Linked DNA regions of Anatilimnocola aggregata. The main gene of each other region encodes a partner of the protein of the gene in region 2 in a complex. Links are inferred from orthologs where the notes say so. Each region holds a gene or a part of one and is shown on either strand. Other genes may lie near its edges. The genes, in order: tsaB and tsaD.

What was found.
Region 1: the proteins of tsaD (region 2) and tsaB are in contact, whole or in part, in a solved structure (PDB 4WQ4), measured with the Escherichia coli proteins. The link is inferred for Anatilimnocola aggregata from one-to-one orthologs.

What each region holds. Positions count from the first base shown.
Region 1 is NZ_CP036274.1:3,618,340-3,627,150, reverse strand. Bases 3,450-6,212 are described here. They hold tsaB (tRNA (adenosine(37)-N6)-threonylcarbamoyltransferase complex dimerization subunit type 1 TsaB), read left to right. Parts: upstream 3,450-4,358; coding sequence 4,359-5,066; downstream 5,067-6,212. Other genes in these bases: ETAA8_RS13810 (hypothetical protein), read left to right, coding at 6,200-6,212; ETAA8_RS13815 (HPF/RaiA family ribosome-associated protein), read left to right, coding at 5,689-6,042; ETAA8_RS13820 (bifunctional nuclease family protein), read left to right, coding at 5,198-5,602; ETAA8_RS13830 (metallophosphoesterase family protein), read right to left, coding at 3,450-4,058. In the rest of the region: ETAA8_RS13845 (YXWGXW repeat-containing protein), read right to left, coding at 1-667; ETAA8_RS13840 (serine hydrolase domain-containing protein), read left to right, coding at 1,512-2,609; ETAA8_RS13835 (Uma2 family endonuclease), read left to right, coding at 2,665-3,309; more of ETAA8_RS13830, read right to left, coding at 3,306-3,449; more of ETAA8_RS13810, read left to right, coding at 6,213-7,837; ETAA8_RS13805 (DUF4190 domain-containing protein), read left to right, coding at 7,848-8,183; ETAA8_RS35590 (SHD1 domain-containing protein), read right to left, coding at 8,180-8,811. UniProt on the Escherichia coli protein: Required for the formation of a threonylcarbamoyl group on adenosine at position 37 (t(6)A37) in tRNAs that read codons beginning with adenine.
Region 2 is NZ_CP036274.1:6,993,353-7,002,400, reverse strand. Bases 3,507-6,506 are described here. They hold tsaD (tRNA (adenosine(37)-N6)-threonylcarbamoyltransferase complex transferase subunit TsaD), read right to left. Parts: upstream 5,532-6,506; coding sequence 4,482-5,531; downstream 3,507-4,481. Other genes in these bases: ETAA8_RS26335 (S41 family peptidase), read right to left, coding at 5,528-6,506; ETAA8_RS26345 (hypothetical protein), read left to right, coding at 3,785-4,123; ETAA8_RS26350 (hypothetical protein), read left to right, coding at 3,507-3,557. In the rest of the region: ETAA8_RS26375 (3-hydroxyacyl-ACP dehydratase FabZ family protein), read left to right, coding at 1-345; ETAA8_RS35740 (acyl carrier protein), read left to right, coding at 421-813; ETAA8_RS26365 (3-hydroxyacyl-ACP dehydratase FabZ family protein), read left to right, coding at 900-1,445; ETAA8_RS26360 (beta-ketoacyl-[acyl-carrier-protein] synthase family protein), read left to right, coding at 1,549-2,835; ETAA8_RS26355 (histidine triad nucleotide-binding protein), read left to right, coding at 2,941-3,282; more of ETAA8_RS26350, read left to right, coding at 3,288-3,506; more of ETAA8_RS26335, read right to left, coding at 6,507-6,940; ETAA8_RS26330 (Gfo/Idh/MocA family protein), read right to left, coding at 7,044-8,396; ETAA8_RS26325 (M48 family metallopeptidase), read left to right, coding at 8,570-9,048.

The DNA.
Region 1 (8,811 bases), 3.4 Mb from region 2 along the record:
AGCCGCGGGGTGTCCAGACCCAATGCGGTTGGACATAGACCCATTCTTCGCGATAAGGAGCCCAGTAGCCAGCTGACCACCGATAGTCGTTATCGGCGTAGGTCCACGTGCCGGGAATGTAAAAGTGATCATCGCCGGGCGAAGCAACGGTGGGCCCTTGTTCGAGCGAAGCCGGCGGCGGCTTCAGATATTCCATCTCTTCGACTTGCTCGGCGATCCAAAAACCGGCGACCCATTGATACCCACCCGACACCTCAGCCCAGTAGCCGGGAACCCAACGACGACCAGGTGGCGGATCGCGCCAGGCGCCACTGATCCAAATGAAATCCTCTCGGTCTTCGTCCCAAGACCAATAGCCGGGGAACCATTGAACGTTATCCCCTTCGGGCTGGTATTCAGGAGGAGTTTCTTTGATGTCTGCCGGCGGTTGCTTGGGAATGATCAGCCCGGGCGCAGGATCGGCAACCGTTGGGCTGGCAAACGCTTCGTGCACCGGGCCGCGGGTTAGAGTCTGCACCCCGTCAGAATCAATATCCGGCGGCAGTTCCGCTTGTCCCAGCGCGGATCTTGTGACACCCGCCAGGGCGAAACTGGTGAGCATCAGTCCAAGGAAGAGTCGGCCGAACAAAGAAGACCACGTTTCACCTACTGACGGATGAACAGGCATGTCATCCTCCTTACAAAACTTCGAGCAACTCTGGGCGCATTCGACCACGCGATCCCAAATTAAGCAACTTGCAAGCCTTGGCAGCTGTCGTGCCGCGAAAAATGCTAGCCGGCAGTAGCAATTGGCTGCTGACAAGGCGTCGTTCAATTCCCGAAGAATAACCGTTGCTTGCACTTAGCACGACAGCAATGCGGGCAATTTCAGCGTCTAATCTCTACTTCGACGAACTCACTCGGCCGCTGCAGCCCAAACCGCCACTCCCAGAAATGAAGTCAAGCTGACTACAGGTTGTCGCGATTTTGAGTTGCCCGCAGCTGCGCCAAGCGCCGCCGGCTACAAAATCACAACTATGGCAAGTCGCCTGCAGGATCTGTCGAAGTTCGCTCGTTGTCAGACTCTCAGAACTTCGTATCAGGGGCGTCGCAGCCGAGGGTTTATCAACACCCCCCTTTTGCGTGCAACACCTGCAAACCTTTCCCCCACAATGAATTGCGCCTAACTTGCAAGTTCTGAAATCATCCTCTTTGTTGATAAACCCCGGCACACCCGACCGCCGTTGCACCATTGCACGCAAAGCAAACGAACAGTCGCGCGTAACGGCGCGAACTCTTTCCGGCCGCGCAGGCGAGACGCTTCTTCCACCAAGTTGCCAAAACGGGCACTTTATTTATAACTACATAGTCACCACTTGTAAATCATTTGTCGATTAACTATTTCGTTTGGTCAGACGCCGCGAAGCTATCGGAGCTGCGATCCTGATTGACCGGAACTCTGCGGGGTCGAGTTGGTTTAGAATTTTGAGTCGATGAGCCATTTGGACTGCCGCAAACTGGGATGGTGACCGATGCGTGAATTCTATGTCTGGCGATTTTTGCTGGCCCCGCTGTTTGCCGCCTGGCTCGTCGTCTCACCGGAAGTATCGTTGATGGCCGCGGAACCTGTCGCCGATCCTACGAATCCAGAGCACCACAAATTAGCCGCCGAGTATAGCGCCGCACGCAAAGGTTTGAGCGTGCTCGTCCGCGTCGACGGAAAGGAGGTCTTTGCCGACTACACCAACGGCGGTGGCCAGAACCGGGCACACGAATTGGCCAGCGGCACGAAGAGCTTTAACGGGATAATGGCAGCTGCTGCGATTCAAGACGGGTTGATCAAGTCGTGGGATGAAAAGGTCAGCGATACCATCACCGAATGGAAAGATGACGAGACCAAACAGAACATCACGCTGCGGCACCTGCTCAGCCTGACCAGCGGCATGGGTGGCGGCCAAATTGCCCGCGTGCCTACTTTTGCTGATGCAATTCAAACGACCGTGCGTTTTGAACCCGGCCAGCGCTTTCAGTACGGACCGGCTCCCTTTCAAACCTTTGGCGAATTGTTGCGTCGCAAACTCAGCGAGACTAAGGAAACACCACTCGACTATCTGCAACGGCGGATCTTCAAACCCATCGACCTGCAAGTCGGCAGTTGGCGCAAGGGGGTCGATGGTATGCCACACTTGCCGTCCGGCGCACACTTAACGGCCCCCGAGTGGGCCAAGTTTGGCGAACTCGTGCGTGCCGGTGGCAGTTGGAACGGCAAGGAAATTGTGCAGCAAAAACTGCTTGACGAGTGCTTCATTCCCGCCAAAGCGAATCCCGCTTATGGCCTCACCTGGTGGCTCGCCAGCGCCGCCAACAATCAGCGGGCGGCGCTCTTTCCAGCGCTCGCGCGGGCAGCGAAAGGGGACGGCGCTCAACCCCTGCGTGTGCCCGATTTGGTTCAAGCCGCTGGCGCCGGCAATCAGCGTTTGTATATCAGCCGGCAGTTGAAGCTCGTCGTCGTGCGCCAGGCCGGCGGCATTTTGGAAGCTCTCGGCGGTCGCGACGCTACGGAATGGAGCGATCGCGAATTCCTCGCGCGCCTGCTCTACGGAACCGACGCTGCGGGAAAGAAGTTGTAGAGGTTGTCGGTAACTGACATCTGATTTACCCTGGAGTGAAAAGGAACCTTCACAGATGTCCGCCGCTCCTACTCGCCGAATCTCCGCCGCAGAGTACTTAGAACTCGACCGCGCTGCCGGCGAAAGATTCCAGTATTACCGAGGCGAGATGTTCGCCATGGCGGGCGGAACAAAGAACCATAATCGAATTGGCCGAAATCTCTTGGTCAGCCTGGAAAACCGATTCCGGCAGAAACTTCGCCGTTGCGAAGCATTTTCGTCCGACATGCGAGTGCGCGTTGATGCTGAGAAACTTTATACGTATCCCGATGTAACTGTGGTTTGCGGTCCGCCTGAATTCCTCGACAAACGCGAAGATACGCTCCTGAATCCAGTCGTGGTGATTGAGGTATTGTCACCATCGACAGAACACTTTGATCGGGGCAGCAAGTTCGAGATGTATCGAAATCTGGTTTCGCTGCATGAATATGTACTCATTGCGCAGCACAAAACCCTCGTCGAACGGTTCTTGCGCGAAGTTGATGGGTCGTGGAAACTAACGCTGGCAGACAACTTGGCTGGCCAATTGGAACTTGCTTCTATTGACGTGACCCTACCGCTCAGCGAGATCTATTTCGACGTCGACTTTCCACCAGCACCCCTAGAACAACCAAGCGAATTGAAGGCACCGGACTTCGACGAATCGAATCGCCCGTACTAACGCCCCGTGACCAACCGGTCGCCGAGCATGTTGTTCAGTTGGGGAATGTCGTAGATCTTTTCGCGCGTCGTTTCGACGGGATATTCCAAGCGCCGATAGGTGACTGACGCATCTTCCAAGATCACGTAGCAGGCCCGCGGGTCGCCATCGCGCGGCTGCCCGACACTGCCGACATTCACCATCGCCTTATCGGTACTCAAGCGATACTGATAATTGCACTCTTCGGGCGTGATGAAACGATAGTCGGGCGTAAAGACGCCGGGCAAATGCGTGTGTCCCTGCAAACAGTATTTTTGAATGCGATTGAAAAGCGCATCCATTTTTCGTTGGTTGTAAATGTCCTCGGGAAAGACATATTCATTCGTGGGTTCGCGGGGCGAACCATGCACAAACAAAAAGTCTCCCTCCGATAAGGTTCGATGGAGTTCGCCCAGAAAGTCCCAACGACGATTTCGCTGCGAAGGAGTTCCCGGACCATCTTCCAACTGTTCGCGCGTCCAATAGATGGCCTGCTGAGCGACCGGATTGAAGCCATCGGGATCGAACAGCGTCGCCTGATCGTGGTTGCCGAGGATCGTGGCCTCGCAATGTTCGATCACTTCGTCCAGGCACTCGCACGGGTTGGGCCCATATCCGACAATATCGCCCAGGCAATAGATCTGGCTCACGCCCTGCTGACGGATATCGGCGAGGACGACGCGCAGCGCCTCCAAGTTGCCGTGAATATCGCTGATCAGAGCACGCTTCACGCGGGTGAACCTTTCCGAGCCTGACGATGGTTTCTATTCTTTCCGCTGTGCCTGTGCGGAGCGAATGAGGACGGACAGCAGCTGCGATCAGCCGCCTGCTCACACTGATCAACGCGCCAGCAAGTCTAAGACTACGTTGGACTTTGGTCAATATCGGCGAAACTTGAGCAGCTCCTGCGAGACGTGACTTAGCGGTTTTTCGACCCGCTGGTCATTTTGGCGCAGGGCCTATATCAATTATCGCTTCCCCTTCTCTCGCGGTTGCTTGATTTCCCTAGATTTTATCGAAAGCCCCCTCGAATGACGGTGTGGACCCTAGCGCTCGAAACGGTGGCAACGGCTGGATCGGTCGCGTTGTTACAGGGAACTGAAGTTGTGGCCGAGCAACAACTTCCTGCCGATTCGCGCTCGGCCCGCACCCTCGCCACGGCGATCAACCAGCTGTGGCAAGGGGCAGGTAAGCCGCCAATCCACTTGGTGGCGGTGGCCAGCGGCCCGGGTTCGTTCACCGGTTTAAGGGTCGGCATCACGACGGCCAAGACCCTGGCTTTTGCTTGGGGAGCGAGGCTAATCGGCGTGAACACGCTCACCGCAATCGCGTTTCAAGCAAAAACCGAGGACTTAGCGTTACATGTCGTCCTTGATGCTCAGCGAAAGGAGTTGTTTCTGGCGACGTTGCAGCGGGTCACTCCCCAAGCTCAATGGGAGCGGCAGGGAACAGACATAATTGTCACCGCCACCGATTGGCTGCAATCGCTGACCGCAAATCCCGTTTCCAGCGTCGCCGTTTCAGGGCCCGCGCTAAACAAACTGCGGGAATCCCTACCCGCGGGCACTTCAGTGGTCGACCCGCAACATTGGCACCCGCAGGCAGCGACGATCGGACTGCTCGCCCTCCAGGCCTTCGCAGCAAACCAACCCGACGAGTTGTGGACTCTGGCGCCACACTACATGCGGGTCAGTTATGCGGAAGAGAAGAAGCCTGCGGCTAAAGCGATCGACGCCTAAGTGTCTATAGACCTTGGCCGTACCTTCCATTCTTCAATCTGCACTTGATCGGCCCCCTTGCGCGCCGCGGCTCATGTTAAAATAAACCTCACGCTCACATGCCAACGCCCAGTTCCGTCGGATGCCCGCTCATGCCCGTGCAAATGCAGTTGTCGAGGATCATCATCAGCGAGATCAACGAACAGCAGTTGATTTATCTGAAAGAAGTCGAAGGGGATCGCCAGTTTCCCATTCTGATCGGCCTGTTCGAAGCGCAGGCCATCAACAGCGGCGTGAAGCGCATTCGCTCACCGCGCCCACGGACGCACGAACTGCTGGTCGGGGCAATCGAGTCGATGGGTGGCGAACTCGATAGCATCGTCATCAGCGAGTTGAAGGACCACATCTACTTTGCCCGCGTGCGAGTGCGCAAAGAGGGTGAGATCATCGAAATTGATTCTCGCCCCAGCGATGCCATCGCGGTCGCCTTCGCTTGCGAACCTCCGCTGCCGATTTACGTGTCCGAAGAAGTGCTTGATGAAAGTACAGGCAGCTAAACCTTACGTCCGGCAACCAAAGATTGACATTGTCCGGACAATTCCTCTCTCTGACTCCCTCTCTCCCTGACACCAGGAGTAACTCAATGCTCATTCAAGTGAATACCGACAACCACATCGAAGGCAAGACTTCGCTGCAAGATTGGGTCCGCAATGAAGTCGATTCCTCGCTCGGTCGCTTTCAGCCGCAACTGACACGCGTAGAAGTCTTTTTGTCGGATGTAAATAGTCACAAAAAGTCGGAAGTCGACAAGCAATGTACGGTCGAAGCGCGCTGGTCGGGGCTTGACCCCATTGCCGTCACCAAGAACTCTCCCACCGTCGAAGAAGCCCTCGCCGCCGCGCTCGATTCCATGATCATCACGCTCGACAGCCGCATTGAAAAACTGCGCGATGCGAAGCGTCATTCATCCATGGGCAGCGGCGGGGCAGAAATCTGATGTGCTGAAAAACATCTGCAATCGGTTTGAGTCCTCTTTGACCAAACCGTAGAATCCGACGTGTTCCGCACGCAATCCAGTGGTCATGCACCGAGGCGAGGGACACGTCATGATTCGCTCTTGGCAGCCGCTGTTGGTCTCTAGCTTCGCACTCCTCTTGGCAGCGGCGAATGCCGATGCCCAGCAGTTGCGACAACCAACTCGACGGCCGTATCAATCTGCTTCTGAACGGACTGCCACCGCTGGTGGATCTCGAGTTTCCCATGCCAAAGCATCGCCCTACCCGGTGCGAAATGGCTTCTACTATGCAACTGTGCATTCGTTCGACGCTAAGTTTAACTCGCTCAACCTGATCTTCGAACCAACCAAACGTAAGCAGGAAGTGTATCTCACGTACGTCGATCTATTGAAAACTCGCAACTCGCCGCAGGGGCCTGAAAATGCAAACAAGGCCTCAGAATTGATCGGCAAGCGAGGAGTTTTTTATATTTACGCCAACCTGTACGACCTTCCGATCGACTTGCCAGGCCAGAAAATCGCCAGACAGTTCGGGACTCTCTGCACGTCGCAGATGACGTTTTTGCCTGAGCCTGCCGCACTTGGAAACAAGGTTGACGCAGTCTTGGCACATGTCGTGAAGTACGATCCCAATCGCGCAGAATCACTATTTGGCACTTTGCAGCAACATGAATACCACCGAAAAAAGTCCTCGCAACGATTGCTCCTGGCGCGCTTAATTATCAAGGGAAATGGGAAAATTGCGGACATTAAAACCACACGGTGGTCGACTGTCATCGACGAAAGCGGCTATCTCGTGACAAACTTTTCTCCCGCGGAGGAAGAAATTATCGGTGTGCAATTAGAAAACTTCATGCCCTTGCAGTTACCCTTGGCTGCAGGAGATGGCCCCTTGGTGCTCGGCGATGTGAAACTCATGCCACCAAAGCCAGAAGAATTAGCCACGCTGAAGTTCTCATTTAGCAAGCCACTGCGAGAAGCACTTGGCACCAAAGGAGAATTCTTTTTCGACCTGAGACTCGTTCCAATCAACGAACTACCAAGCGATAGTACCGAACAGAAAGTGATCGATCAACTCTTCACCTATTCCTATCGCAGTCCGATTCCACTTCCTGCTGACTTCAGTTACCAACTCGCGCCGGGCAGCTACGTGGTAGGAATTTACGCTCCAGGACGTGATGCATACTTCGAAAACTACACCTTGCGTGCTGGACAAGTTGTTGACGCCAAGCCGATCGATATGCCTCCTTTGACGTTCGTAGTGGCTCGCTATAGTTACCATGGTCCCGATCACTTAAATCCCAAACGCGGCGAACACGTCACCTCGGGAGTCGCGAATTACGTCACCAACCAGATGAGTTACCTGGGACCACTTCAAGGTGGCCTGTTTAACCAGTTTGTCGGGATTGATTTGGTGAAAATGCCTGAAATGTCTTTGTCGGGTTTGTACCGCGATGAGAAGCACAGGCTGTTCTTCTCTGCGGGGCCCGGCAAATGGAAGGTGCAAGATTTAGGTCAAGGAACTTTGGAGAAGATGCAAAAAGTCGAGACTAAGCACGTTCCACTCCTACCAGCCGAGAGTTTTCGGGAGCAGAAGGTCGCGTTCGAAGTCGATTCCCAACCCACTGAGTTCGACTACCAATATTTTCCCATCGAGGAGGGAAATATTTATCGACTCGAACAAGAGAAAGCGACGCTGCTACTGGAGATATTCCAGGTCACGACCAAATTTGAGGACTACTTAAACAACGAGACCCGCGGCCTTAAGCAAAAGTGAATTGTTCTCCATGTCGAATCCCTTCGAATCACCCCAGCATCCGTCGGAACCACGCTCTGCAGGGCACGGCCAAGGAGATTCCACAGGCGGCCTGATTCCTTATAAGAACATGCCGGCGCTGCTGGCGTACTACATCGGCATTGTGTCGATGTTGTGCTGCTTCTTCGGACTGCCAATCGGCATCGTGGCGGTCGTGCTGGGAGTCATGGGCTTGCAGAAGCGAGCGCGGGAGCCCGAAGTAAAAGGCTCCGTTCATGCCTGGATTGGCATCATCTGCGGCGTGATCTCTACCATCGGCGCAATTGCGATGATTGCAATCATCGTTGTAGGAGTCATCTCAGCCTAAGGATACTTCTCGCGGACGATCGCCTGATCGTCCGCACAGAGCATCGAAATTGGCATGTTGATGACCTTGCCGTCGGTGCGACGCAGTTGCACGTGATCGAATTCGAAATCGATTAGTTCCGCTTTGATCTTGTGCTGTCCCGTGGCATCCGTCCATTCGCGGATTTTTGCTTCGCTTACCGGCTTCAATGCCGCCGGGATAGCGGGATTCGCAGCGGGCGTCGAAGTGGTCGGTTCAAGCCGCTCATCGCTAGGCTTGGCAACAAAGAGCGAGTCATCTTCAGACTCGCCACTCTCCTTGGTCTCGCCGGGCTTGGGTGTCAGCGGTTTTAGAGCCGATGGCAAACCGGAAGCAGCAACCTGCACGTGAGGATCCTTTTCGAGCCGAATGCGATCCAGCGAAACCACTTCCATCACGCCGTTCGTGGAATAGCGGATTCTGGTCAGAATCCCGCGTTTGAGCATCACGACGGCCGGATACCACTTCTTGTCAGAGAAGACGTAAACCAAATCTCTTGGCTTAAATTGCGAAACATCCGTCGCTGGAAAACCGGGAGGAGGAGCATTTTCTTCGTTCCCACCAGCAACTGGGTTAGCGCCCGGTTGCGGAATCGGAACCGGTGTAAACG
Region 2 (9,048 bases):
GCAGCGATCCTGCTGAAGGAAGCCCGCAACGTGAAGTACAGCGACTTTGTCACCCCCGGCAAAGAGTTGCTAGTTACCGCTGAGTTGTTGAAACAAGACGATACAACTGCCACCCTTAAGACTCAGGGGACGATCAACGGCAATGTGGCCGTTTCGGCTCGCCTGGTGCTCGAAAAGTTCAATATCGGCGATCGCTTCCCGGCCCGTGCCATGAGCGATCACTATTTGCGGCAATGGATGAAGAAGGTGTTCCTGCGACTGATGCAGCCAGTCCCAGAACCCAACCCCAGTTCGCCGCATCCCCATTTTCAAGTCAATTCACATTTGGTTTCCGCGCAGCCTTGAGGCCTACGGATGAGCCTCGGCGGATCCCACTGATGGACGGTTGCCACCCTTTTTAGTTTTGGAGAATCGATTCCCATGGCAGTCACGAAAGACGAAGTATTCAAGAAGGTGCAAGCCGCTCTGGTGGATGCTCTCGGTGTCGACGAAGAAGAAGTAACTCCGGAAGCCACGATGGTGGGCGATCTGGGTGCCGAATCGATCGACTTCCTCGATATCGTGTTCAAGCTCGAAAAAGGCTTCGGCATCGAAATTCCCCGCAAGGAATTGGCCCCGGAAGACATCCTGACCAATGCCGAATACGTCAAGGACGGCAAGGTCACGCCCGCTGGCATTACCGAGCTGAAAAAGCGGATGCCCTTCGTGAACTTCACCAAATTCGAGGCGAACCCGAACGTCCGCGAGTTCAGCAACCTGCTGACCGTGGGCGATCTTTGCCGCTATGTCGAAGGCAAGGTCGGCGCTGTCTAAAGGCTGGTTCTGGCGCAGGGTTCGCAGGCCGCACCCCACGCTAGCCAGAGTCGCATCGGTCGCTTCTTTTTACTGAGTAGACAAACATGCGTTGGTACTGGATCGACCGATTTCTGGAGTTTGAACGGGGCAAGCGGGCCGTCGCTATTAAGGCGGTCACGATGTCGGAAGAGCAGCACGACTCGTACTTGCCGGGCTATCCGGTGTTACCGTCGTCTCTCATGATCGAAGGGATGGCTCAGACCGCGGGTATTCTCGTTGGCGAGATGAGTGGCTTTGAGGAACGGGTCGTGTTGGCCAAAATCAACAAGGCTGTCTTTCATGCGCCGACCGAATGTGGCGATACCCTCCGGTATAATGCCGTTCTGCAGGACGTACAAAAGGACGGCGCGATTGCTTCCGTCACGGCTCACGTTGGTGATGAGTTGCGGGCTGAAGTAGACATGATGTTCGCCTTTCTGGATGACCGGTTTCCCAAGGGACCGCTCTTCGATCCAGAAGACTTCCTCGTCATGCTTCGCTCGTTCCACTTGTACGATGTGGGGATCGACGAACACGGTCAGCCGATTAAACCGCCCGAAAGCTACTTGCAGGCCGAAAGTGCGGCCTATAAGGCAGCTGGTTTGATCTAGCCGGCCTTGCCGCCAATGACCACGCGGCGAATGATTCAATTTCAGGATGCCCGGCCGCTGGCCTCGCTGGCGGCTGTCCTCTGAGGAAGATGGTGACGCAGATATGAAACGGCGCGTAGTAGTAACGGGCATCGGCTGCATCAATCCCCTGGGCAACGACGTCGAGACAATGTGGGCGGGACTGAAGGAAGGTAAGTCGGGCGTGGGCTATACCACCGTCTTCGACGCCAGCCGATTTCCCACGCGCATCTCGGCCGAAATCAAGAACTGGGACATCACCGATACCGGTGAAGATCCCAAACTCTGGAGCGAGCGCGCCCGCCACACTCGCTTTGCCGCGGGTGCCGCCAAGCAGGCCGTGAAAATGTCCGGCCTGCAAGACGATAAGAATCTCGACCCGACGCGGTTTGGTGTTTATCTGGGCTGTGGTGAAGGAACCCAGGACTTCATCGCCTTCTCGCGCATGCTCACCAGTTCGCTCACACCCGATGGTGTCGATCTGGCCAAGTACATGCGGGTCGGGCTCGAAACGCTCAGCGCCGTTCAAGAAGTCGAACAAGAACCCAGCATGCCAACTAGTCACCTGGCTGCCATGTTCAATGCTCAAGGCCCCAATGCCAACTGCCTCACCGCGTGTGCGGCCAGCAGCCAGGCCATTGGAGAAGCGACCGAAATCATCCGCCGCGGCGATGCCGACGCCATGCTCTCCGGTGGCGCTCATAGCATGATTCATCCCTTCGGCGTTACCGGGTTTAACCTGCTGACGGCCCTCTCCACCAGCAACGACAATCCGACCAAAGCTTCGCGCCCGTTCGATCGCCTTCGTGATGGTTTCGTGCTGGGCGAAGGGGGAGCGGTAGTCGTGCTCGAAGAACTCGAGTGCGCCAAACGCCGTGGTGCCACCATCCTCGGCGAAATTATGGGTTACGGCACCACTGCCGACGCTTATCGCATTACCGACATCCACCCCGAAGGTCGCGGGGCCATCGCCTGCATGAAAATGGCCATCGAAGATGCCGGCATCACTCCCGCCGACATTCAATACGTGAACGCTCACGGTACCAGCACTTCGGTCAACGACCGCGTCGAATCGTTCGCGTGCAAAACCATCTTCGGCCAGCGGGCGATGCAAACCCCCGTCAGCAGCACCAAGAGCATGATGGGGCACCTGATCGCTGCAGCCGGCGTGACCGAAGCCATTGTTTGCCTGCTGGCCATTCGAGACAACGTCCTGCCGCCGACCATCAATTACGAGAATCCCGATCCCGAGTGCGATCTCGATTACATCCCCAACGTCGCCCGCCAGGCGAAGTGCGACATCGCCCTGAGCAACAGCTTTGGTTTCGGTGGTCAAAACATTTCGCTCGTCGTCGGTCGGTTCAAGGGTTAGCTGCTGACATAGCCCGACGCGGTCAGCGCGGGGTGATCACGCAATCGTAGTTTTTTCGCAGTTCTCCCCCGCGTGCGTCGGGCTCAGGAAATGCAGGTAGCGCTCATGTCCAAAACCATCTTCAAGCGGATCATCGATAAAGAGATTCCGGCCAAGGTGATCTACGAAGATGAATTGTGCCTGGCCTTTCCCGACCTCAACCCCCAGGCGCCTACGCATGTGCTGGTGATTCCCAAAAAGGAAATCGCCAACCTCGCCGCAGCCCTGCAAGAAGACCAGGCGCTCTTAGGTCACCTGCTGCTGGTCATTCAAAAGGTGGCCGGACAGCTGGGGCTCGCGGACGGCTATCGCGTGGTTGCCAACTGCGGCCCACACGGCGGGCAAAGCGTCGATCATCTCCACTTTCACATCCTCGGTGGCCGTCCCATGAAGTGGCCGCCAGGCTAGTTGCCGTGAAAATTATCAATCCCTTCTATGCCGCGCTGATGGTCGTGGGCCTGGTGTTCGCTTTGACGACCTGTGCCTACACGGTGATGACTTCGCGCAAGCTTGACCCGCTGCTCGCCGACGAACCGGGACTGACGCAGGTGATGGAACACCACGGGGTGAAAATCCTCGGTGGCGAGTTGGCAATTCTGGCCGTCCTGACTTTCGCCGCAATCGGCACTGACGACTTCTGGACGCGCCGTCATGAAGCAGCCAAGCGTTCCTCTGGAAATTAGCTTCCCCTTGCCTCATTGCACGCCCTTAAGTCCGTGCATCGAAACAGGAAATTTCCACTATTCTGTTTGTTGTGCAAAGTTTCCTGATTCCTGCAAGGTATTGCCCGACGGCCAGTTGCGCACTTTCGGGTCGTCGTAAGTCCTAGCAACTCGGTGAAACGTTCCAAATTCAATTTCCATAATTTCCGTCTGGTTGCGAGTAAGCACGCTGGTCAGCTAAGCCGACCGTGAATCAGGAAATTTCCGCTATTCTGTTTGTTGTGCAAAGTTTCCTGATTCCTGCAAGGCTTTACTCGGCGGCCAGTTGCGCACTTTCGGGTCGCCGTAAGTCTTTGAAACACGCCGATAGCTCCGGAATTCAATTTCCACAATCTGTTCAGGCCGAATTGCGGGGAGGATTGCTGGTTACCTCCCTAATACAACGCGATAAGCTGCTGACTTTTAGGGAAGGTAATCATCCGCTATTCGCCAGTGTTAATGCGACAAAATGTGCATATATTACGCGCAGTTACTACCAAATTGAAAAAGAGCTTCCCCGCTCTATTAGACGCATGTCCCAGGACTAGTCCGGTCAAACGCAGGAGAGATTTGTAGCCGCTTACGCTGTTACACGTAGGGTGTGGCCGATGTCGCGTCAGTGGTCTTGGCTATGGCAATCGAGTTCACCGCGACGAGGCCCACCAAGGAGGTCCTGAAGGGTGGCAGTCTCGCGTTCCGCGAAAGCGCCGACAAGATTGAAGGAGTGAATGTATGTCAACCCGGTCACCGATAGCGCTTTCGCGGCCAGAGAGATTAGCCAAGCTGCCTTCCCTCACGGTGGGCCTCATCGCGGCTGTGTCCAGCGAGATTGGAAAGCCGGTAGCGCGATTCGACCCACCCTACCAACCAGCGAGAACGGCTACAAAGAATCGTCCCCAACGGCGACTACTTATTTCGCACCAGGCCCGGCAGCACATCGAGGTCCAGGTCGGCGAAATTGCCGGCCGCGAACATTTCCCAGGCAATTGCCCCCATCACGGCGTTGTCGGTGCATAGCTCTGGCGGGGCAAAATGCAACTCGACTCGCAGCTGGTCGCAGACTTCTCGGAGACGCGTGCGAAGCAGCCGGTTCGCAGCCACACCGCCACCAACGCACAGCCTGGGCAACAGGGTGTGCTGCAGAGCGGCCTTCGTTTTTTCGGCGAGACTTTCGACGACGGCAAACTGAAAGCTGGCCGCGATATCGGCAACCTGTTGTTCGCTCAGTGGTGGTGGCCCGTCGATGGGCTGCCCCGGTCCCCAAATTTCATAGCGAACCGCGGTCTTCAAACCGCTAAAGCTGAAATCGAAGCCGCCACTCTTGCCCCGCAAACCGCGCGGGAATTGATACGCGCGCGGATTCCCTTGTTCCGCAGCTTTGGCAATTGCCGGGCCCCCCGGATAAGACAGGCCGAGCAGCGTGGCGACTTTATCGAAGGCCTCGCCCGCGGCATCGTCGATGGTCCCCCCCAGCGGTTCGAACTCGGTCGAAGTCCGGCAGTGATACAAACTGGTATGCCCGCCACTCACAATCAGCCCGAGGCAGGGAAAGACATCGCGCGCGGCGGCCATTCGGCAAGCATAAATGTGCGCGTGCAAATGATTGAGCGCAACGAGCGGTTTCTCTAAGGCCACCGACAGTGCCTTCGCTGCCGAGACGCCGACAATCAGCGAGCCCGCTAAGCCCGGAGTATGCGCGACCGCAATCAAGTCGAGATCGGCGGGCTTAAGCGAGGCGCGGCGAATCGCCTCGTCGATGACTGGCACGATTCGCTCTACGTGGGCGCGGGCCGCCAGTTCTGGCACTACGCCGGCATAGCGGCGGTGGAGTTCTTCCTGCGAGGCAACGACGGACGACAACACTTGCAAGTCGTCGGTAATGATGGCGGCGGCTGTTTCGTCGCAGGTCGATTCAATCGCCAGCAAAAAGCGCCGGCCGCGGGCAGGCTCCGTCATTTCGCGGCGGCCTGCTTATCGGCCACGATTTTGGCGGCCTTCTCGACCAGGAACTCGCGAGCCTTTTCGAGCGTCTTGTCGACGAACGCTTCGCTCGGCTTCGCATCCCCTTCAGCGGCCTTCGGAGCGCGAATCATGTCTCGTTCGCGGCGATCTTCCAGCCAGCGAGTGTCTTCATCCTTTGAGGTTTTCACTTCAAAGCCTTCGTTCGGCTTCACGCCCCACTCATCCTCGTCTTTGTCACCTTCGTGACGATGAATGTTCTTGCCGCTGGGTCGCAAGTATCCGGCGGTTGTCAGCTTGAGTGCGCTCTTGCCGGATTCGAGTTCCACGATGTTCTGCACACTCCCTTTGCCCCAACTGCGCTCGCCGATGACGGTGGCGCGGTTGTGATCTTGCAGACAAGCGGCCACGATTTCACTCGCACTGGCGCTATAGTGATTCACCAGCACCACCATCGGCACGTCGCCAAAAGTACCTTCCTTCTTCGCCTTCCAGACTCGCTCGGGGGCGTTACGTCCCGCGGTGCTGACGATCTTCCCCTCGTCGACGAACAGATCGCAGACTTCGATGCCGGTGCTCAGCAGCCCGCCGGGATTGAAGCGCAGATCAAGAATCAGCCCTTTCATTTCAGCCTTAGTCAGGTCGCCGAGGACTTGCCGCAGGTCGTCGGCAGTATGGCGGGCAAAATTGGTGATGCGGATGTAAGCGATCTTCTTATCGCCATCGAGAAAATAGTTCCAAGTGAAGTCGGCCTCGCGATGATCGCCAATGACCGAATCGACCCGAATCAGCTCGCGCTTGACTTCCAACTCGGCCACGCGGTCTTCAGAAACATGCTTCACCTTGATCTTCACCGGCGTGCCGATCTTCCCCTTCATCCGCTTCACAGCTTCGTCGAGCGTGATCCCCTTGGTGGGCTGACCCTCGATCTCCATGATGACGTCGCCGCCACGCAGGCCGGCGTTAAAGGCGGGCGTGCGAAAGATCGGGCTGATGATTGTCAACTCGCCACTCTCGACCGAGACAGTGATGCCGATGCCGCCAAATTCGTTTTCGACACTGCTGCGAAATTTCTCCAGGTCGTTGGGCGGGATGTAACTTGAGTAGGGATCGAGTTTTGTCAGCATTCCCTTAATCGCCGCTTCGAGTAGTTCGCGGCGATCGATCTCTTTCACATAGTTCCGTTCGACCTGATCGAGCGAATCAGTAAAGAGCCGGAGCAGTTCGTAATCGAGCGTATCTTGCGGGGGCTTCTTTTCGGGAACTGATTCTTTCTTCTCTGCGGGCTTGGCCGGCGCTTCCTGACCGTGAACTTGATCGGCGAGAGAACCTAAAGGAAGGATGCCAATTGCCAGAAACAGAACAATCCACGAGCGGGGGCGGAGCGAGCAAGCTGGCAGCGGCATACAGGTCAATCCTTTTTCAGGGCCTGGTTCGGAACTCATAGCGGCCACCTTCAAGTATAGGTACGACCGCCTCGCGGAACAATTCAGCAAATTCGCTCGTTACTCAGGCTTTACTTCCCACAACTTCCCAGCCCTTCCGATACTCCCGTTTCAAGTACTGATTCGCTTCGGGCTGATTGGTGAAGGCGAGTTTCTCGGCATTCCATTCGAGCGTTTCGCCTTTGAAGCGCGAGGCGACGCCGCCAAGGAGCACAGCTTCGGTTAGGGGGCCGGAATATGCGAAGCTGGCGGAAGTGGTGCCATTGCCGCGAACGGCTTCAACAAACTGCTGCCAGTGATTGGCCGGCTCGAGCTTAGGGCGCTCGAAGGCCAGTTCCTCTTTGCCGTCTGGCTGTAGCAAGATTGGCGCACTGACGTGAGGCAGAATCATCAGCCCTTTGGTGCCAATGAAGACCGATCCTTGACTGGGCAACTTTCGTTCGCCCAGCAGGGCCGCAATCTCAGCGGACGGCCGTTGATCGCCGTCGTACCAGGTGACGTTTACCGTCTTTCCCTCGGTGAACTTGTTGCCGGGGAAGGTGTAAAACACCTTGGCGTCGATGGCCCAGTTCGTTTCGGTGGGCACGGGACCATCCGACTTCACCGACAGCGGTGCTGTGAGGGCGAGGGCGGCAAAGACCGGGTCGTAGATGTGGCAGCCCATATCGCCGAAGGTGCCGGTGCCAAAATCGAGCCGCTTGCGCCAATTGCCGGGGTGGTAATAACCGCCCCCGATGTAAGGCCGCTCGGCAGCCACGCCTAACCAGCCGTTCCAATCGAGCGCTGCTGGGGGAGTGGCGGTCGTTTCGGGCAGTGGGGACGAATCGCCCCACTTCTTACTGCTCCAGGTGTGAACTTCCTTCACCAGGCCAATTGCACCCGCTTGGATCAAGTGAACGGCCATGCGGTAGTCGTTACTGCTGTGGACTTGAATGCCCATCTGCGTCACCAGCTTTTTGGCCTTCGCGGTTTCGGCCAGTTGGCGGCACTCGCTTACGTTGTGGGCCAGCGGCTTTTGGCCGTAAACGTTCAAGCCGTAGTGCATCGCGCTCAACCCAATCGGCGCGTGCATGTGATCGGGGGTCGAGACGTTCACGCTGTCGAGATTTTTGTGTTCCTTATCGAGCAGTTCGCGCCAGTCTTGATAAACCCGCAAGTCGGGCTGTTTGGCTTTGGCCGCATTCGCTCGGTCCATGTCGACGTCGGCAATCGCTACTAGTTGCACGTTTGGGACTCGAGAAATCGCTCCCCAGTCGGCAGCGGCCATGCCCGAGGCCCCAAAGCTGGCATGGCGAACCTTCTCGCTGGGTGGTGCCGACTTGAGCGTGCGAACAAACCACGGCGCGGTAATGGTGGTCGCGGCGGCAACTTTCAGGAAGGAACGGCGAGAAGGTGTCGTGGGCGTGACGCGAGACATGGCGAGCTCCTGGGGTGCGGAAGGCGGAGTGCGAATTGGGAGAGGGATGCAGGCTAAACCAGTTCGACATACCATACCAGCGCCAGCGGCCAAGTGGCATAATTGGAACCAAGTCGTTCCAGCTCCATTGTTGATCGACCCCAGCCACCCAACTCTTTTCTCCGAGGTCACCGATGTCTGCCGGTTACAACGATGGTGGAATGCAACGCCGTCGCCCATTTGCGATTAAGCTTGCGCCGATCCTCATCGGACTCGTGGCCGTTGGTTGGATGGCACTCCGGGGCTGTCAGCAGGGGCCATTTGGCCGGCAGCAGATCGTGGCCATGAACGCGCAAGAAGAGAAGGCGCTCGGGCTGCAAGCGTTTGAAGAGACGCTCAGCGATGCGCGCGTGATTCGCATGGGGATGGAAGTTGCCGAAGTGAAGGACGTGGCCCAGCGCTTGGTTGCAGCGACTCAGAACCCCGCTTTTCTGGCCTCGACGCAACAGGCTGCGCAGCAAATGGACTGGGCGGTGGAAGTGGTCGATAGCAAGGAAGTGAACGCCTTTTGCTTGCCGGGCGGCAAGATGGTTGTCTATACCGGCATTCTCCCGGTCGCCGAGACCGAAGCAGGACTGGCCACGGTTCTTGGGCACGAAATCGCCCATGCCTT